3 linked regions of the Nisaea sediminum genome follow. The protein of the gene in region 3 interacts with the protein of the main gene of each other region in a pairwise test. Links are inferred from orthologs where the notes say so. Each region holds a gene or a part of one and is shown on either strand. Other genes may lie near its edges.

The links.
Region 1: the proteins of secA (region 3) and secB interact in binary tests that used the Escherichia coli proteins (3 or more experiments, as listed by UniProt). The link is inferred for Nisaea sediminum from one-to-one orthologs.
Region 2: the proteins of secA (region 3) and ybgC interact in binary tests that used the Escherichia coli proteins (3 or more experiments, as listed by UniProt). The link is inferred for Nisaea sediminum from one-to-one orthologs.

What each region holds. Positions count from the first base shown.
Region 1 is NZ_JACZCQ010000006.1:635,601-639,567, reverse strand. Bases 1-2,965 are described here. They hold secB (protein-export chaperone SecB), read right to left. Parts: upstream 1,754-2,965; coding sequence 1,247-1,753; downstream 1-1,246. Other genes in these bases: IG122_RS15050 (FxsA family protein), read right to left, coding at 2,388-2,909; IG122_RS15055 (histidine phosphatase family protein), read right to left, coding at 1,796-2,350; dnaQ (DNA polymerase III subunit epsilon), read left to right, coding at 554-1,246; coaE (dephospho-CoA kinase), read left to right, coding at 1-561. Also shown: IG122_RS15045 (Tim44/TimA family putative adaptor protein), read left to right, coding at 3,073-3,744; mltA (murein transglycosylase A), read left to right, coding at 3,782-3,967. UniProt on the Escherichia coli protein: One of the proteins required for the normal export of some preproteins out of the cell cytoplasm. It is a molecular chaperone that binds to a subset of precursor proteins, maintaining them in a translocation-competent state.
Region 2 is NZ_JACZCQ010000013.1:53,453-57,410, reverse strand. Bases 401-3,356 are described here. They hold ybgC (tol-pal system-associated acyl-CoA thioesterase), read left to right. Parts: upstream 401-1,603; coding sequence 1,604-2,110; downstream 2,111-3,356. Other genes in these bases: IG122_RS21320 (energy transducer TonB), read left to right, coding at 3,307-3,356; tolR (protein TolR), read left to right, coding at 2,853-3,302; tolQ (protein TolQ), read left to right, coding at 2,118-2,849; ruvB (Holliday junction branch migration DNA helicase RuvB), read left to right, coding at 565-1,611; ruvA (Holliday junction branch migration protein RuvA), read left to right, coding at 401-535. Also shown: more of ruvA, read left to right, coding at 1-400; more of IG122_RS21320, read left to right, coding at 3,357-3,958.
Region 3 is NZ_JACZCQ010000005.1:88,511-92,744, reverse strand. What follows is about bases 756-3,987. They hold secA (preprotein translocase subunit SecA), read right to left. Parts: upstream 3,671-3,987; coding sequence 956-3,670; downstream 756-955. Other genes in these bases: IG122_RS10955 (2OG-Fe(II) oxygenase family protein), read left to right, coding at 3,918-3,987; IG122_RS10965 (hypothetical protein), read left to right, coding at 756-925. Outside these bases: IG122_RS10970 (class I SAM-dependent methyltransferase), read left to right, coding at 1-178; more of IG122_RS10965, read left to right, coding at 431-755; more of IG122_RS10955, read left to right, coding at 3,988-4,234. UniProt on the Escherichia coli protein: Required for protein export, interacts with the SecYEG preprotein conducting channel.

The sequences.
Region 1 (3,967 bases), on a different replicon or contig from region 3:
GGGAAAAGTACCGCGGCGGCGATGTTCCGCCGGCTCGGTCTGCCCGTGCACGATGCCGACGCTTCCGTCCACAGGCTGTTCCGCGCCGGCGGAGCGGCCGTGGCTCCGATCGCGCGGCGCTTTCCGGAGGCGGTGGAGAAGGGTGCGGTGAACCGGGAGATCCTCGGAAAGCTGGTCTTCGGCGATGCGGTCGCCTTGAGGGATCTGGAAGCGATCGTCCACCCGCTCGTACGGCGTGAGCGCGATCGTTTCCTTGCGCTTCAGCGCCGGGCGCGGCGCCGGGCCGCGGTGCTGGATATCCCGCTTCTCTTCGAGACAGGCGGCGAGAGGGTCTGCGATTTCGTCTACGTCGTCTCGGCGCCCGCCTTCCTGCAGCGGCAGCGCGTTCTCGCCCGGTCCGGCATGACAGAATCCCGGCTCTCTTCTATCCTGAAGAAACAGATGCCCGACCGGGAGAAGCGGCACCGGGCGGACTATGTTCTGCCCACCGGGCTCGGCCGGGCGGCGACTATGCGAATGATCAAGAAGACACTGAACCGACTGGGAGTGCGCCATGCGTGAACTTGTGCTCGACACGGAAACCACCGGCATCGATCCGAAGCAGGGCCATCGGGTGATCGAGATCGGGGCGATCGAGCTGGTGAACCATGTGCCGACCGGCGGGAAGTATCACGTCTATATCAACCCGGAGCGCGAGGTGGAGCAGGGTGCGTTCGAGGTCCACGGCCTTTCCACCGAGTTTCTCGCCGATTTCCCGAACTTCGCCGGCATCGTCGACGACTTCCTCGAATTCGTGGGCGACGCGACCTTCGTGATCCACAACGCCAAGTTCGACATGGCGTTCCTGAATGCCGAGCTGACCCGCCTCGGCCATCCTCCCATGCCGATGGAGCGGGCGATCGATACATTGGCGATGGCGCGGCGGAAATTTCCCGGGGCGCAGGCCAGTCTCGACGCGCTCTGCCGCCGTTTCGAGATCAACAACTCGCATCGCGACCTGCACGGCGCCCTGGTCGATGCCGACCTGCTGGCGTCTGTCTATCTGGAGCTGATCGGGGGACGGCAGCCGGGTCTCGAGCTTGCTCGAGAGGACAAGGGCGACGTGGCGGCGATGCCGGAGATCCGGACCTCGGTCGCACGGCCGCCGCGTCCCCATGCGCCGAGCGACGAGGAACTGGCGGCGCATGCCATGCTGCTGGAGAAACTCAAGGATCCGATCTGGAACCGGTCCGACGCGGCCGAGTGATCAGGCGTTGCCTTCGGTCTCGATCGCGCCGACATCGACGCCGCCGTTCTGGGCACGCTGCAATTCGTTCTTCTGGAACACGCCGAGAAAATCGATCGGCTGGATGTGCAGCGGCGGATAGCCGCCGTCGGTCGTGATCTGACCGACGATCTGGCGGGCGAACGGGAACAGCAGCCGGGCGCATTCGACCATCAGAACGTATTCCAGCTGGTCGGGACGCACGCTCTCAAACTGGAACAGGCCGGCATAGTTGAGCTCGAGGATGAAGACCTTCTCGCCCTCATGGACGCCGCTGACATTGAGGAGGAGCTGGACTTCGTAGACTTGCTCCGCCATGCGCTCAGCGCGGACGTCGACGCCGATCTCGATATCGGGACGGATGTCGGCGCGCAGGCTCAGGGGTGCCTTCGGGTTCTCGAAGGAGAGATCCTTGATGTACTGCGCCTTCACCGTCATCGAGAAGGTGTTGATGGCGTTGTTCGCCCCGTCGGTCGCTGTGTCGGTCATCGGTCGTTATCTCTGCCGGAGGAAATCGAAGGCGCGTGGGTATCACGGATCCGGCGTGTGAACAACCTCCCCGGCGCCGTCCCGCTGGACCTTGACCACGGTTCCGTTGGTGACCGGGAGACCGGTCATCCGTTTGATGAAACCCCAGTGACTGACGCAAAGCACCCGGTCCCAGTCCTCCCGGTCACGGTTGCCGTCGAGGAAGGCGTCGACCCGGGCGAAGACCTCATGCTCCTGCTCGAGATGCTTCGTCCACCACTGCTCGTCGATATGATCGAACGACAGATGCGGCCAGTCGCGCTGCAGGACCGAACGGGTGCGGCCGATATCGCAGACGAAATGATTGTGCTCGCGGATTAGCGGGTCGATGCGGATCTCCAGGCGGAGGGTGTCGGCGAGGATATGCGCGGTCTCGAGCGCCCGTCGGTAGGGGCTGGAGACGATGTGATCGATCTCGCGCCCGGCGAGCGCCTGGGCCGAGTGACGGATCTGCGCCTTGCCGAGATCCGTCAGCGCCGGATCCTCGATCCCCGGATCTATCCCGGTGGCGCCATAATGAACGTTGAATTCGGATTGCCCGTGGCGGACGAAGAGCATGGTGTCGGTCTTTCGAGAGCGCGGCGTCGATGGCCGGTCAGCGCGGCGGCAGCGTGCGGTCGCCGTCGTCCTTCCGGTCGGAGGAGTCGTCCTCCCTGTCTTCCGTCAGGTCCTCGTACTCGCCGTCGATGACCGTCCGATCCGGGGAAGAACCGGAAGCTTTACCCGAGCCGGTCCGCACGATCCAGACATTGGAGTCCGCCGAACGTGCCAGGCCGCGGAACAGAAAACCGATCAGCACGATCCGCAGCGGCGGAATGAAGAGCAGAAAGCCTGCCACGTCGGTCACGAAACCCGGGAGGAACAGCAGTACGGCCGCCAGCAGCAGGCCGACCCCGTCGATGATTTCGGCGAGAGGGGACTGTTCCTGGCGCAGGGTTTCCTGCGCGCGCTGCAGAACCGCGGTTCCCTGGGTGCGGAACAGGAGTGCGCCGAGCGCGGCCGTCAGCAGCGTCAGGCCTACGGTCGCCCAGCCGCCGATGATCCCGCCGACCTCCGCGAAAACGAAAATCTCGAGGGCCGGGATGCCGAGCAGAACGATAAGGAAGATGAGGACCATAGTTGTTCTTTCAAAAGTGACAGCCTATCTATGCTGTAGTACGGTCGCCGGACGGTCGGAAGCGGCAAGTCTGCTGCGAAAGCGGCAATGATAAGCTGTAAGGGCCGACGGTATTTTTCTCCAAGGGCGGATAAGGGTCCCAGGACCCGCAGTTAAGGGCGATATGGGCGACGGCATCGCGTTCTTCGATATAATTCTTTTCGCGCTGCTTGCAGGGTTTCTGTTTTTCAGGCTCCGCAACGTGCTCGGCAAACGGACCGGACATGAAGAGCGTCATACCGATCCGTTCTCTCCGGCGCCGGAGCGGTCTGCCAAATCCGACAATGTCATCCAGCTGCCGGACCGCGAACGGGACGAGCGCAGCGCCGCGCAGGACGATGCCGAGCTTTCGGACCTGATGCGCGTCAAGATGGCCGATCCGGCTTTTGACGAGATCGAGTTCCTCAAGGGTGCTCGCACGGCGTTCGAATGGATCGTCGAAGCCTTTGCCAAGGGCGATCTCGACGGCCTGCGGCCGCTCCTCGGAGACGATCTGATGGGGGCTTTCGCAGGGGCGGTCGAGGCGCGCGAGCAAGCCGGAGAAACCCAGGAAACCACCATTTCCTCCTTCCGCTCCGCGCTCATCAACGACGTGAAGCTGACCGGATCGATTGCGCGCGTGACAGTCGAGTTCATTACCGATCAGGTCAAGGTAACGCGGGGCACAGACGGTTCCGTGGTCGACGGGGATCCGGACAGGATCGAGACGGTGACGGATCTCTGGACCTTCGAGCGCGATATCAGTGCGCGCGATCCGAATTGGCATCTCGTCGCTACCCGCGTGCCCGAAGAGTAAAGTCTCTTTGATTTTCTGGAATTGACGGGAGGGCATCTTGCCCCGGCGTTATCTGTGTCTGCTGGTGTTTCTTGGTCTGGCGGCTTGCGCCCCGGAACCGGAACCCGAGCGCGTGACGCAGGAAACGGCGCGTTACGAGAAAACCTCCCTTTCCTCCCTGCCGGGCTGGTCCGACGACCGTTTGAGCGACGCACTTCCCGCATTGAAGCGGTCCTGCGGAAAG
Region 2 (3,958 bases), on a different replicon or contig from region 3:
CTCCAGCCGGACCCTCGGACGCCTCGGCGACCGCGGCGGCGAGGTCTCGGTCCATGTCGAGACCCATGTCCGCGAAGACCATATCCATCTCTACGGCTTCGCCGACAAGGCGGAGCAGGATTGCTTCCGGATGCTGCAGACGGTTCAGGGTGTCGGCGCCAAGGCGGCCCTCTCGATCCTCTCCGCGCTCTCGCCGGACGAGATCATCCGGGCCGTCGCGGCCGGCGACGCCAAGATGCTGACCCGCGCCGACGGGGTCGGGCCGAAGCTGGCCGGGCGCATCGTCAACGAACTGAAGGACAAGGCGGTGAACGTCTCCCTCGGAGCGGACGCCGCCGCGCCGGCAGCCGCCGGAAAGGGCAAGGCGACGTCGAAGGAGTCCGCTGCGGTGGCGGACGCGATCTCGGCCCTCGTCAATCTCGGCTATGACCGCAGCGTGGCCTATGGCGCGGTCCACGCCGCGGCAAAGTCCGCCGGCGCGGATGCCGGGCTTGACCAGCTCATCACCGGCGGTCTGAAGGAGCTCGCCTCGTGAGTGCCTGGGAAGACGAGGAGGGCGGCCGCCTGGTCGATGGGGAGCGCTCCGTCGAGGATACCCCGGAACGGGCGCTCCGGCCGGTCACGCTCGACGATTTCGTCGGCCAGAAGCAGAGCCGGGAAAACCTCAAGGTTTTCATCGAGGCTGCCAAAGCCCGCGAAGAAGCGATGGATCACACGCTGTTCTTCGGCCCGCCCGGTCTCGGCAAGACAACGCTGGCGCAGATCGTCGCCCGCGAGCTCGGGGTGAACTTCCGTGCGACTTCGGGTCCGGTGATCGCAAAGGCGGGCGATCTCGCAGCGCTTCTGACCAATCTGCAGGCCCGCGACGTGCTCTTCATCGACGAGATACATCGCCTTAATCCTGCCGTAGAGGAAGTGCTCTATCCCGCCATGGAGGACTTTCAGCTCGACCTCATAATCGGCGAGGGGCCGGCCGCGCGTTCGATCCGCATCGATCTGCCACCCTTTACGCTGGTGGCGGCGACCACGCGCTCCGGCCTGATCACGACGCCGCTCCGCGAACGCTTCGGCATTCCGTTGCGGCTGCAATTCTACACCCCGGAGGAGCTGCAGAGCATCGTCATGCGCGGTGCGTCCCTGCTCGGCATGAACCTGCTGCCGGACGGTGCCACCGAGATCGCAAACCGGTCCCGCGGCACGCCGCGCGTCGCCGGGCGCCTGCTGCGCCGGGTGCGCGACTTTGCGGCAGTCGCCGGGGTCGAGGAGATTGGCCAGAAGGCGGCCGACGGCGCGCTCAACCGGCTCGATATCGACGAGCGCGGACTGGATGCGATGGACCGGAAATATCTGCGCTGCATCGCCGAGAATTACGGCGGTGGACCGGTCGGGGCGGAAACACTGGCCGCCGCGCTTTCCGAACAGCGCGACGTGATTGAGGAAGTGATCGAACCCTATCTGCTCCAGCAGGGCCTGTTGCAGCGGACACCGCGCGGCCGGGTGCTGTCCGAGGCCGCCTACCGCTATCTCGGTCTTGCCGCGCCGAATCGCACGCCGGCCGAAGTCGCGCAGATGACCCTGCTCGAGGACGATCCCGAGGGGTGCGATGTCTGAGCGCAAGTCGATGCCTGCGGTGACCTCGTTCACGGCGGATGGCGCCCATGTGCTCCGCGCCCGGGTCTATTACGAGGACACGGATGCCGGCGGCGTCGTCTATCACGCCAACTACCTGCGCTTTGCCGAGCGCGGTCGGACGGAATATCTCCGAGATCTCGGTATTTCCCAGTCGGAACTTTCCGATGCTGAAGGCGTTTTTTTCGTGGTTCGGCGCAGTGTCATCGATTTCCGCCTGCCGGCCCGTCTGGACGATGCGCTCGAGATCGCGACGCGGATCGCGGAGACGAAAGGCGCCTCCTTCGAGGTGGAACAGGAAATCAGAAAAACGGGAACTGACGGCCATCTGGTTCGGGTCGCAAGCACGATCGCGTGCATCGACGCCAAGGGCCGGCCTGTCAGGGTCCCGAAATCGGTCCGGGAAAAACTGGACCGTCCGATCATGGCTGGGACGAACCAGGAACCGCCGAAGGCGGACGTTCAGAAATCCGGGGATTAGCATCTAGATGGAACAGACAGTCGTCGACACCGTAGCGCTTGGGGGTACGGCCGCCACCGACATGAGCATCTGGGGCCTCTTCCTGGCCGCGGACTGGATCGTGAAGACCGTGATGGTCATCCTGATCCTGGCCTCGGTCTGGAGCTGGGCCATCATCGTCGACAAGACGCTGAAGCTGCGCCGTCTCTCCAAGGCGGCCGAGGATTTCGAGGAAAGCTTCTGGTCCGGCGGCTCGCTTGAGGACCTTTATGACCGGATCGGCGGGCAGCCCGGCGATCCGATGACGGCTGTGTTCTCCGCCGCGATGCGGGAATGGCGCCGCTCGGCCGCCAAGGGGCTGACCTCCAAGGGTTCGGAGATCCGGGCGAGCCTGCGCCAGCGCATCGAGCAGGTGATGCAGCTTTCGATCGGCCGGGAGATGGACCGGCTGGAAAAGCACATGACCTTCCTTGCCTCGGTCGGCTCGGTCGCGCCCTTCGTCGGCCTGTTCGGCACGGTCTGGGGGATCATGAACAGCTTCCAGTCCATCGCCGCGACCAAGAACACCTCGCTCGCGGTCGTCGCGCCGGGGATCGCCGAGGCGCTCTTCGCCACCGCGCTCGGTCTGATCGCCGCCATCCCGGCGGTCATCGCCTACAACAAGATCTCGACCGACCTCGGCCGTTTCGCAGGCCGTCTGGAAAGCTTCTCGGCCGAGTTCGCCTCGATCCTCTCGCGCCAGCTCGACGAGGGGGGCTGAGCCATGGCCGCTTCCATGATCGGAAACGGGCGCGGAAAGGGGCGGAACCGCTACCGCCCGCTCAGTGAGATCAACGTGACCCCGCTGGTCGACGTGATGCTCGTGCTGCTCATCGTCTTCATGGTGACGGCGCCGCTGCTCACCGTCGGCGTGCCGGTGGATCTGCCGAAGACCGAAGCGGCCCAGCTCACCGACGAGGTCGAGCCGCTGGTGGTCTCCGTCAATGCGGAGGGCGTGATCTTCCTGCAGGAAACCGAGGTGCCGCGCGAAAACCTGGTGCCGCGGCTGAACGCGGTCACCGGACAGCGACCCGACGTGCGTATCTTCGTGCGCGGCGACAAGGCGATCCAGTACGGCACGGTGATGGAAGTGATGGGGCTGATCAGTGCCGCCGGCTTCACCAAGGTCGCCCTGCTTGCCGAGATTCCGGACACGATGAAGGGAACGCGCTGACACCATGCGCACGGGGCTCACCATATCTGTCGGCCTGCACGCGGCGGTCTTTGCCATCGCCTGGTTCGGCCTGCCCCAGCTCCGGAACGACGACATCCTTCCGGAGCAGCTGGTGATCGTCGATATGGTACCGATCACCGAGGTGACGAATACCCCGACCGTGACGGCCGAGCCTGAAAAGCCCAAGGAGCCGGAGCCCGAAACGCCGAAGCCCGAGCCGAAGGAAGCTCCGCCTCCGCCGCCTCAGGCCGAAGCTCCGCCGCCTCCGCCCCCGCCCGCCCCGGCGCCCGAGCCAGCACCGAAACCCGTCGCCGAGGCCCCCGAGCCGGAACCGGCGCCGGTTCCGAAGCCTGCACCTGCAAAGGAGCCGGAACCGGAGAAGGTCGCCCAGGCGCCGCAGCCGGCGCCCAAGCCGCGCCCGAAGCCGCGCGCTCCCGTGCCGGATCCGAAGGACACGGCGGAGAAGCCGAAGAAGGACGACAAGAAGCAGGATTTCTCGCGTCTGCTGAAGACGCTCGAGAAGACCGAGCCGACGGTCGCGGCCAAGCCGAAAGAGGAAGAGAAGAAGAAAGAGGACAAGACCGATCCGCTGAAGGACGTCTTGGCGAAGCTGAACGCGCCCGCGCGCAGCCGCTCCGACAAGGCCTTCGATCCGG
Region 3 (4,234 bases):
GGCCTACGGGCGGCCCTCGAACCCGGACTTTCTGCTGCACCGGGAGGAGTTGCTGATCCTCTGCCGTCCGGAGCTGCGGGTGGTGGCGTTCGAGGACTTGACGGTGAGCACGCCGCGTCCCGCCTGTATCCAGAGGATCGCCGCCGTCAGGGACGCAGCCGAACGCCCGGCCCTCTGACGCAGGCGCATTCGACCGGCCTGCCGGGCCGATATCCATAATTGAAAAACATTTGCAGCCCGGAAGTCACATTGCAGTCGGGTTCCATGTCACATACGATCTGGTGCTGCGTCTTAAGGGATGCGGCCGGATCTGCGGCTCTGCAAACGTCATCAAGACAGTCTGTCCGCGGAACGAAAACGAATTGGGGAGCTGGCAAAAGGCGGTCTGCAGGAGCGAAAAATCGTCTTCGACCGTCCATAGCCACGGCGCATGGCAACGCCGAAGGAGGGGCTCATGATCTTGGATTTCAGGCCAGAACGGCGTGCAGGATCTACTGACCGGGTGGACTCGGTCTTGCGGGGATTGAGAACCTACTGGGAGTTCTCGCGTACCGACGCATCGCTGCCGCTATCGGAAAATCTGTTTCTGTCGGATCTGGTCGACGAGATGCCGCACGTGGTTCTCGCCTATCAGGACAGGCAACGCTTCCAGGTTGAATTTGCGGGTGAGGCTGCGGCCGATCTGCTCGGCGGCAACCCGATCGGCGCGACGACCGCTCCGAAAGGCGGTCTCCCGCCGGCAGTGGCCCGTTGCATCCGGCGGTCGGCGGAGGATCGCGAGCCAGTGCTTTCGACAGCGGCAGGAATACGCATCATCTGCCTGCCGTTCGGCGGAGCGGACGGTGACGTCGAACTTGTCTTGGCCGGCCTGGCCGAAGTGACTGTTCTGGAAAACCGCGGAACGGTCGTCTCTCTGATGCGCTGACACCGGGGCGTCCCGGACGTCAGCCCCGGTTCAGATCTTGCCGTGGCACTGTTTGTATTTCTTGCCGGACCCGCACGGGCAGGCCGCGTTGCGCGGCACCTTGCCCCAGGTTGCGGGGTCGTTCGGATCGATCGCGGCGGCGCCTTGACGGCTGCGGACCATGGTTTCGCCGTCGGCAGCCTCGCCATCGCCCTGCAGCGCCGGATCCTCGCGGCCCTCATGCATTTCGCGCGCAGCCCGTTCGGCGGCCATCCGCGCTTCCATCTCCTCGGGTGAAGCCTGTACGCGAATCTCGAGATGCGAGAGCACGCCGGTCACGGTCTGCCGCAGGCCGGTCAGCATGCCGTCGAACAGGTTGAAGGCCTCGCGCTTGTATTCGTTCAGCGGATCCTTCTGCGCATAGGCGCGCAGGTTGATGCCCTGGCGCAGATGGTCGAGCGAGAGCAGATGCTCCTTCCACTGCTGGTCGAGGATCTGCAGCAGCAGGCTCTTTTCCGCCATGCGCATGACTTCGGGGCCGTAATTCGCGGCCTTCTGCGCCATGGCGTTGTCCGAGGCCTTGGTGATGCGTTCGAGGATCTCCTGATCCGCGATGCCTTCCTCGTCCGCCCAGTCCTTGACCGGCAGGTCGAGGGCGAGCAGGCGGAGGCATTCCTCGTGCAGGGCCGGAATGTCCCATTGCTCGGAATAGGCGCCTTCCGGAATGCAGCGCGCGACCACGTCCTCGATCACCTCGTGACGCATGTCGGCGACCGTGGCCGCGACTTCCGGCGCGCGCATGATGTCCTTGCGCTGCTCGAAGATCACCTTGCGCTGGTCGTTCATGACGTCGTCATACTTGAGCAGCTGCTTGCGGATCTCGAAGTTTCGCGCCTCGACCTTTTGCTGCGCCTTTTCCAGCGCCTTGTTGATCCAGCTGTGGACGATCGCCTCGCCCTTCTCCAGGCCGAGCTTCTGCAGCATGCCGTCCATGCGCTCGGACCCGAAGATGCGCATCAGGTCGTCTTCCAGCGAGAGGAAGAACTTGGATGCGCCCGGATCGCCCTGACGGCCGGAACGGCCGCGCAGCTGGTTGTCGATCCGCCGGCTCTCGTGCCGCTCGGTGCCGATCACGTAGAGACCGCCGGCATCGAGCACCTGCTTCCTCGATGCCTCGACCTCGCCGCGGATGGTCTCGGCCTTCGCCGGATCCGGCTCCGGGCCGAGTTCCAGCATGATCCGCATGTCGGCATTGCCGCCGAGCTGGATGTCGGTGCCGCGGCCGGCCATGTTCGTGGCGACCGTGACGGCGCCGGGCTGACCCGCTTGGGCGATGATGGTGGCTTCCTGCTCGTGGAAGCGCGCGTTCAGCACCTGGTGCGGGATCTTGCGCTTCTTCATCAGCTCGGCGAGCAGCTCGGACTTCTCGATCGAGACCGTGCCGACCAGCACCGGCTGGCCCTTGCCCCGGCATTCCTCGATCGTGTCGATGATCGCGTCCCATTTCTCTTCCGCGGTCCGGTAGACCTCGTCGTCGTGGTCCTTCCGCGCGACATCGACGTTGGTCGGGATCTCGACGACCTCGAGCTTGTAGATCTCCGCGAATTCGGTCGCCTCGGTCATCGCCGTGCCGGTCATGCCGGCAAGCTTCGGATAGAGGCGGAAATAGTTCTGGAAGGTGATCGAGGCCAGGGTCTGGTTCTCGTTCTGGATCGTGACGCCTTCCTTGGCCTCGAGCGCCTGATGCAGGCCCTCGGAATAGCGCCGTCCTTCCATTGCGCGGCCGGTGAACTCGTCGATGATGACGACCTTGTCGTCCTTGACGATGTAATCCGTGTCCTTGGCGAAAAGGTGGTGCGCACGCAGCGCCTGGTTTGCGTGATGCACCAGCGAGACGTTGGCGATGTCGTAGAGACCGCCTTCCTGCAGCATCCCGGCGTCGCGCAGAAGCTCCTCTATGTGCTCCTGGCCCGCCTCGGTGAAGGCGACGGTCCGCTGCTTCTCGTCCTTTTCGTAATCTTCCGGAACCAGTCCGGGTATCACGGCATTCATCGCCGTGTAGGTCGCGGAACTGTCCTCGGCCGGGCCTGAGATGATCAGCGGAGTCCGCGCCTCGTCGATCAGGATCGAGTCCACCTCGTCGACGATGGCGAAATTGAAGTCGCGCTGGACCATGTCCTCCAGGCGGAACTTCATATTGTCGCGCAGATAATCGAAGCCGAACTCGTTGTTGGTCCCGTAGGTGACGTCGCAGGCATAGGCCGCCTTGCGCTCGGCATCCGTCAGCCCGTGCACGATGCAGCCGGTCGTAAGGCCAAGGAAATCGTAGACCTGTCCCATCCAGGCGGCGTCGCGCCGGGCGAGGTAGTCGTTCACGGTGACGACATGGACGCCCTTGCCTTCGATCGCGTTCAGATAGACGGCGAGCGTGGCGACGAGGGTCTTGCCTTCGCCAGTCTTCATCTCGGAGATGCGGCCCTGGTGCAGGACCATGCCGCCGAGCAGCTGGACATCGAAATGGCGCTGCCCGAGCGCGCGCTTCGCCGCTTCGCGGACGGTTGCGAAGGCCTCGGGCAGGATGTCGTCGAGGGTCGCGCCGGCCTTCAGCCGTTCCCGGAACGCGTCGGTCCTGGCCGCGAGCGCCGCGTCGTCGAGTGCAGCGATTTCCGGCTCGAGGGCGTTGATCTCGTCAACGGTCTTCTGCAGGCGTTTGAGTGTCCGCTCGTTTTCCGAGCCGAAGATGGCCTTGGCGAGTGCGCCGAACATGCCGACCTCTGATATGGAAACAGGTGTCCGGCCATAGACCGGGTGGCTGACAGATAGGGGGTCGCGCAATTCCTGTCAACGCGGCCCGGCGTGCCTGCGGCACTTCAACCGTCCAGATCTCCACAACTTGAACCGCGTTCGCAGCCGGTAAGGGCGGCAAACACGTTACCGGTCGCGTAGCTTGACGGGAATAATCTAATAGTGTGACTAGCATTCGATGGTGTCTGTTCGATACGGAGAGAAGCGAATGCCCATTCCTCAGTTTAAAGAGGACGGACTCGTCAAGTTCGACGACCCTTTCTTCGTTCGTCAGTTCAGCGATGTCTTCCCGGGCGATTTCTATACCCGGCTCAGCGACGAATTCCCTGTCCCCAACGAACATTGGGGAGAGCAAGGCGGGCTCGATCGCAAGATTGCGGCGAGCTCGTCGGATGAAGGTTTTTTCGCCGTCGCCAAGAAGTCCAAGGCCTGGTCGGAGTTTGTAAAAGGCACGCTGAATCGAGAATTCGCGCGTTGCGTGGGCCGGCTCGTGTATCCCGGACTGAAGCGGTACAGGGATGCTTC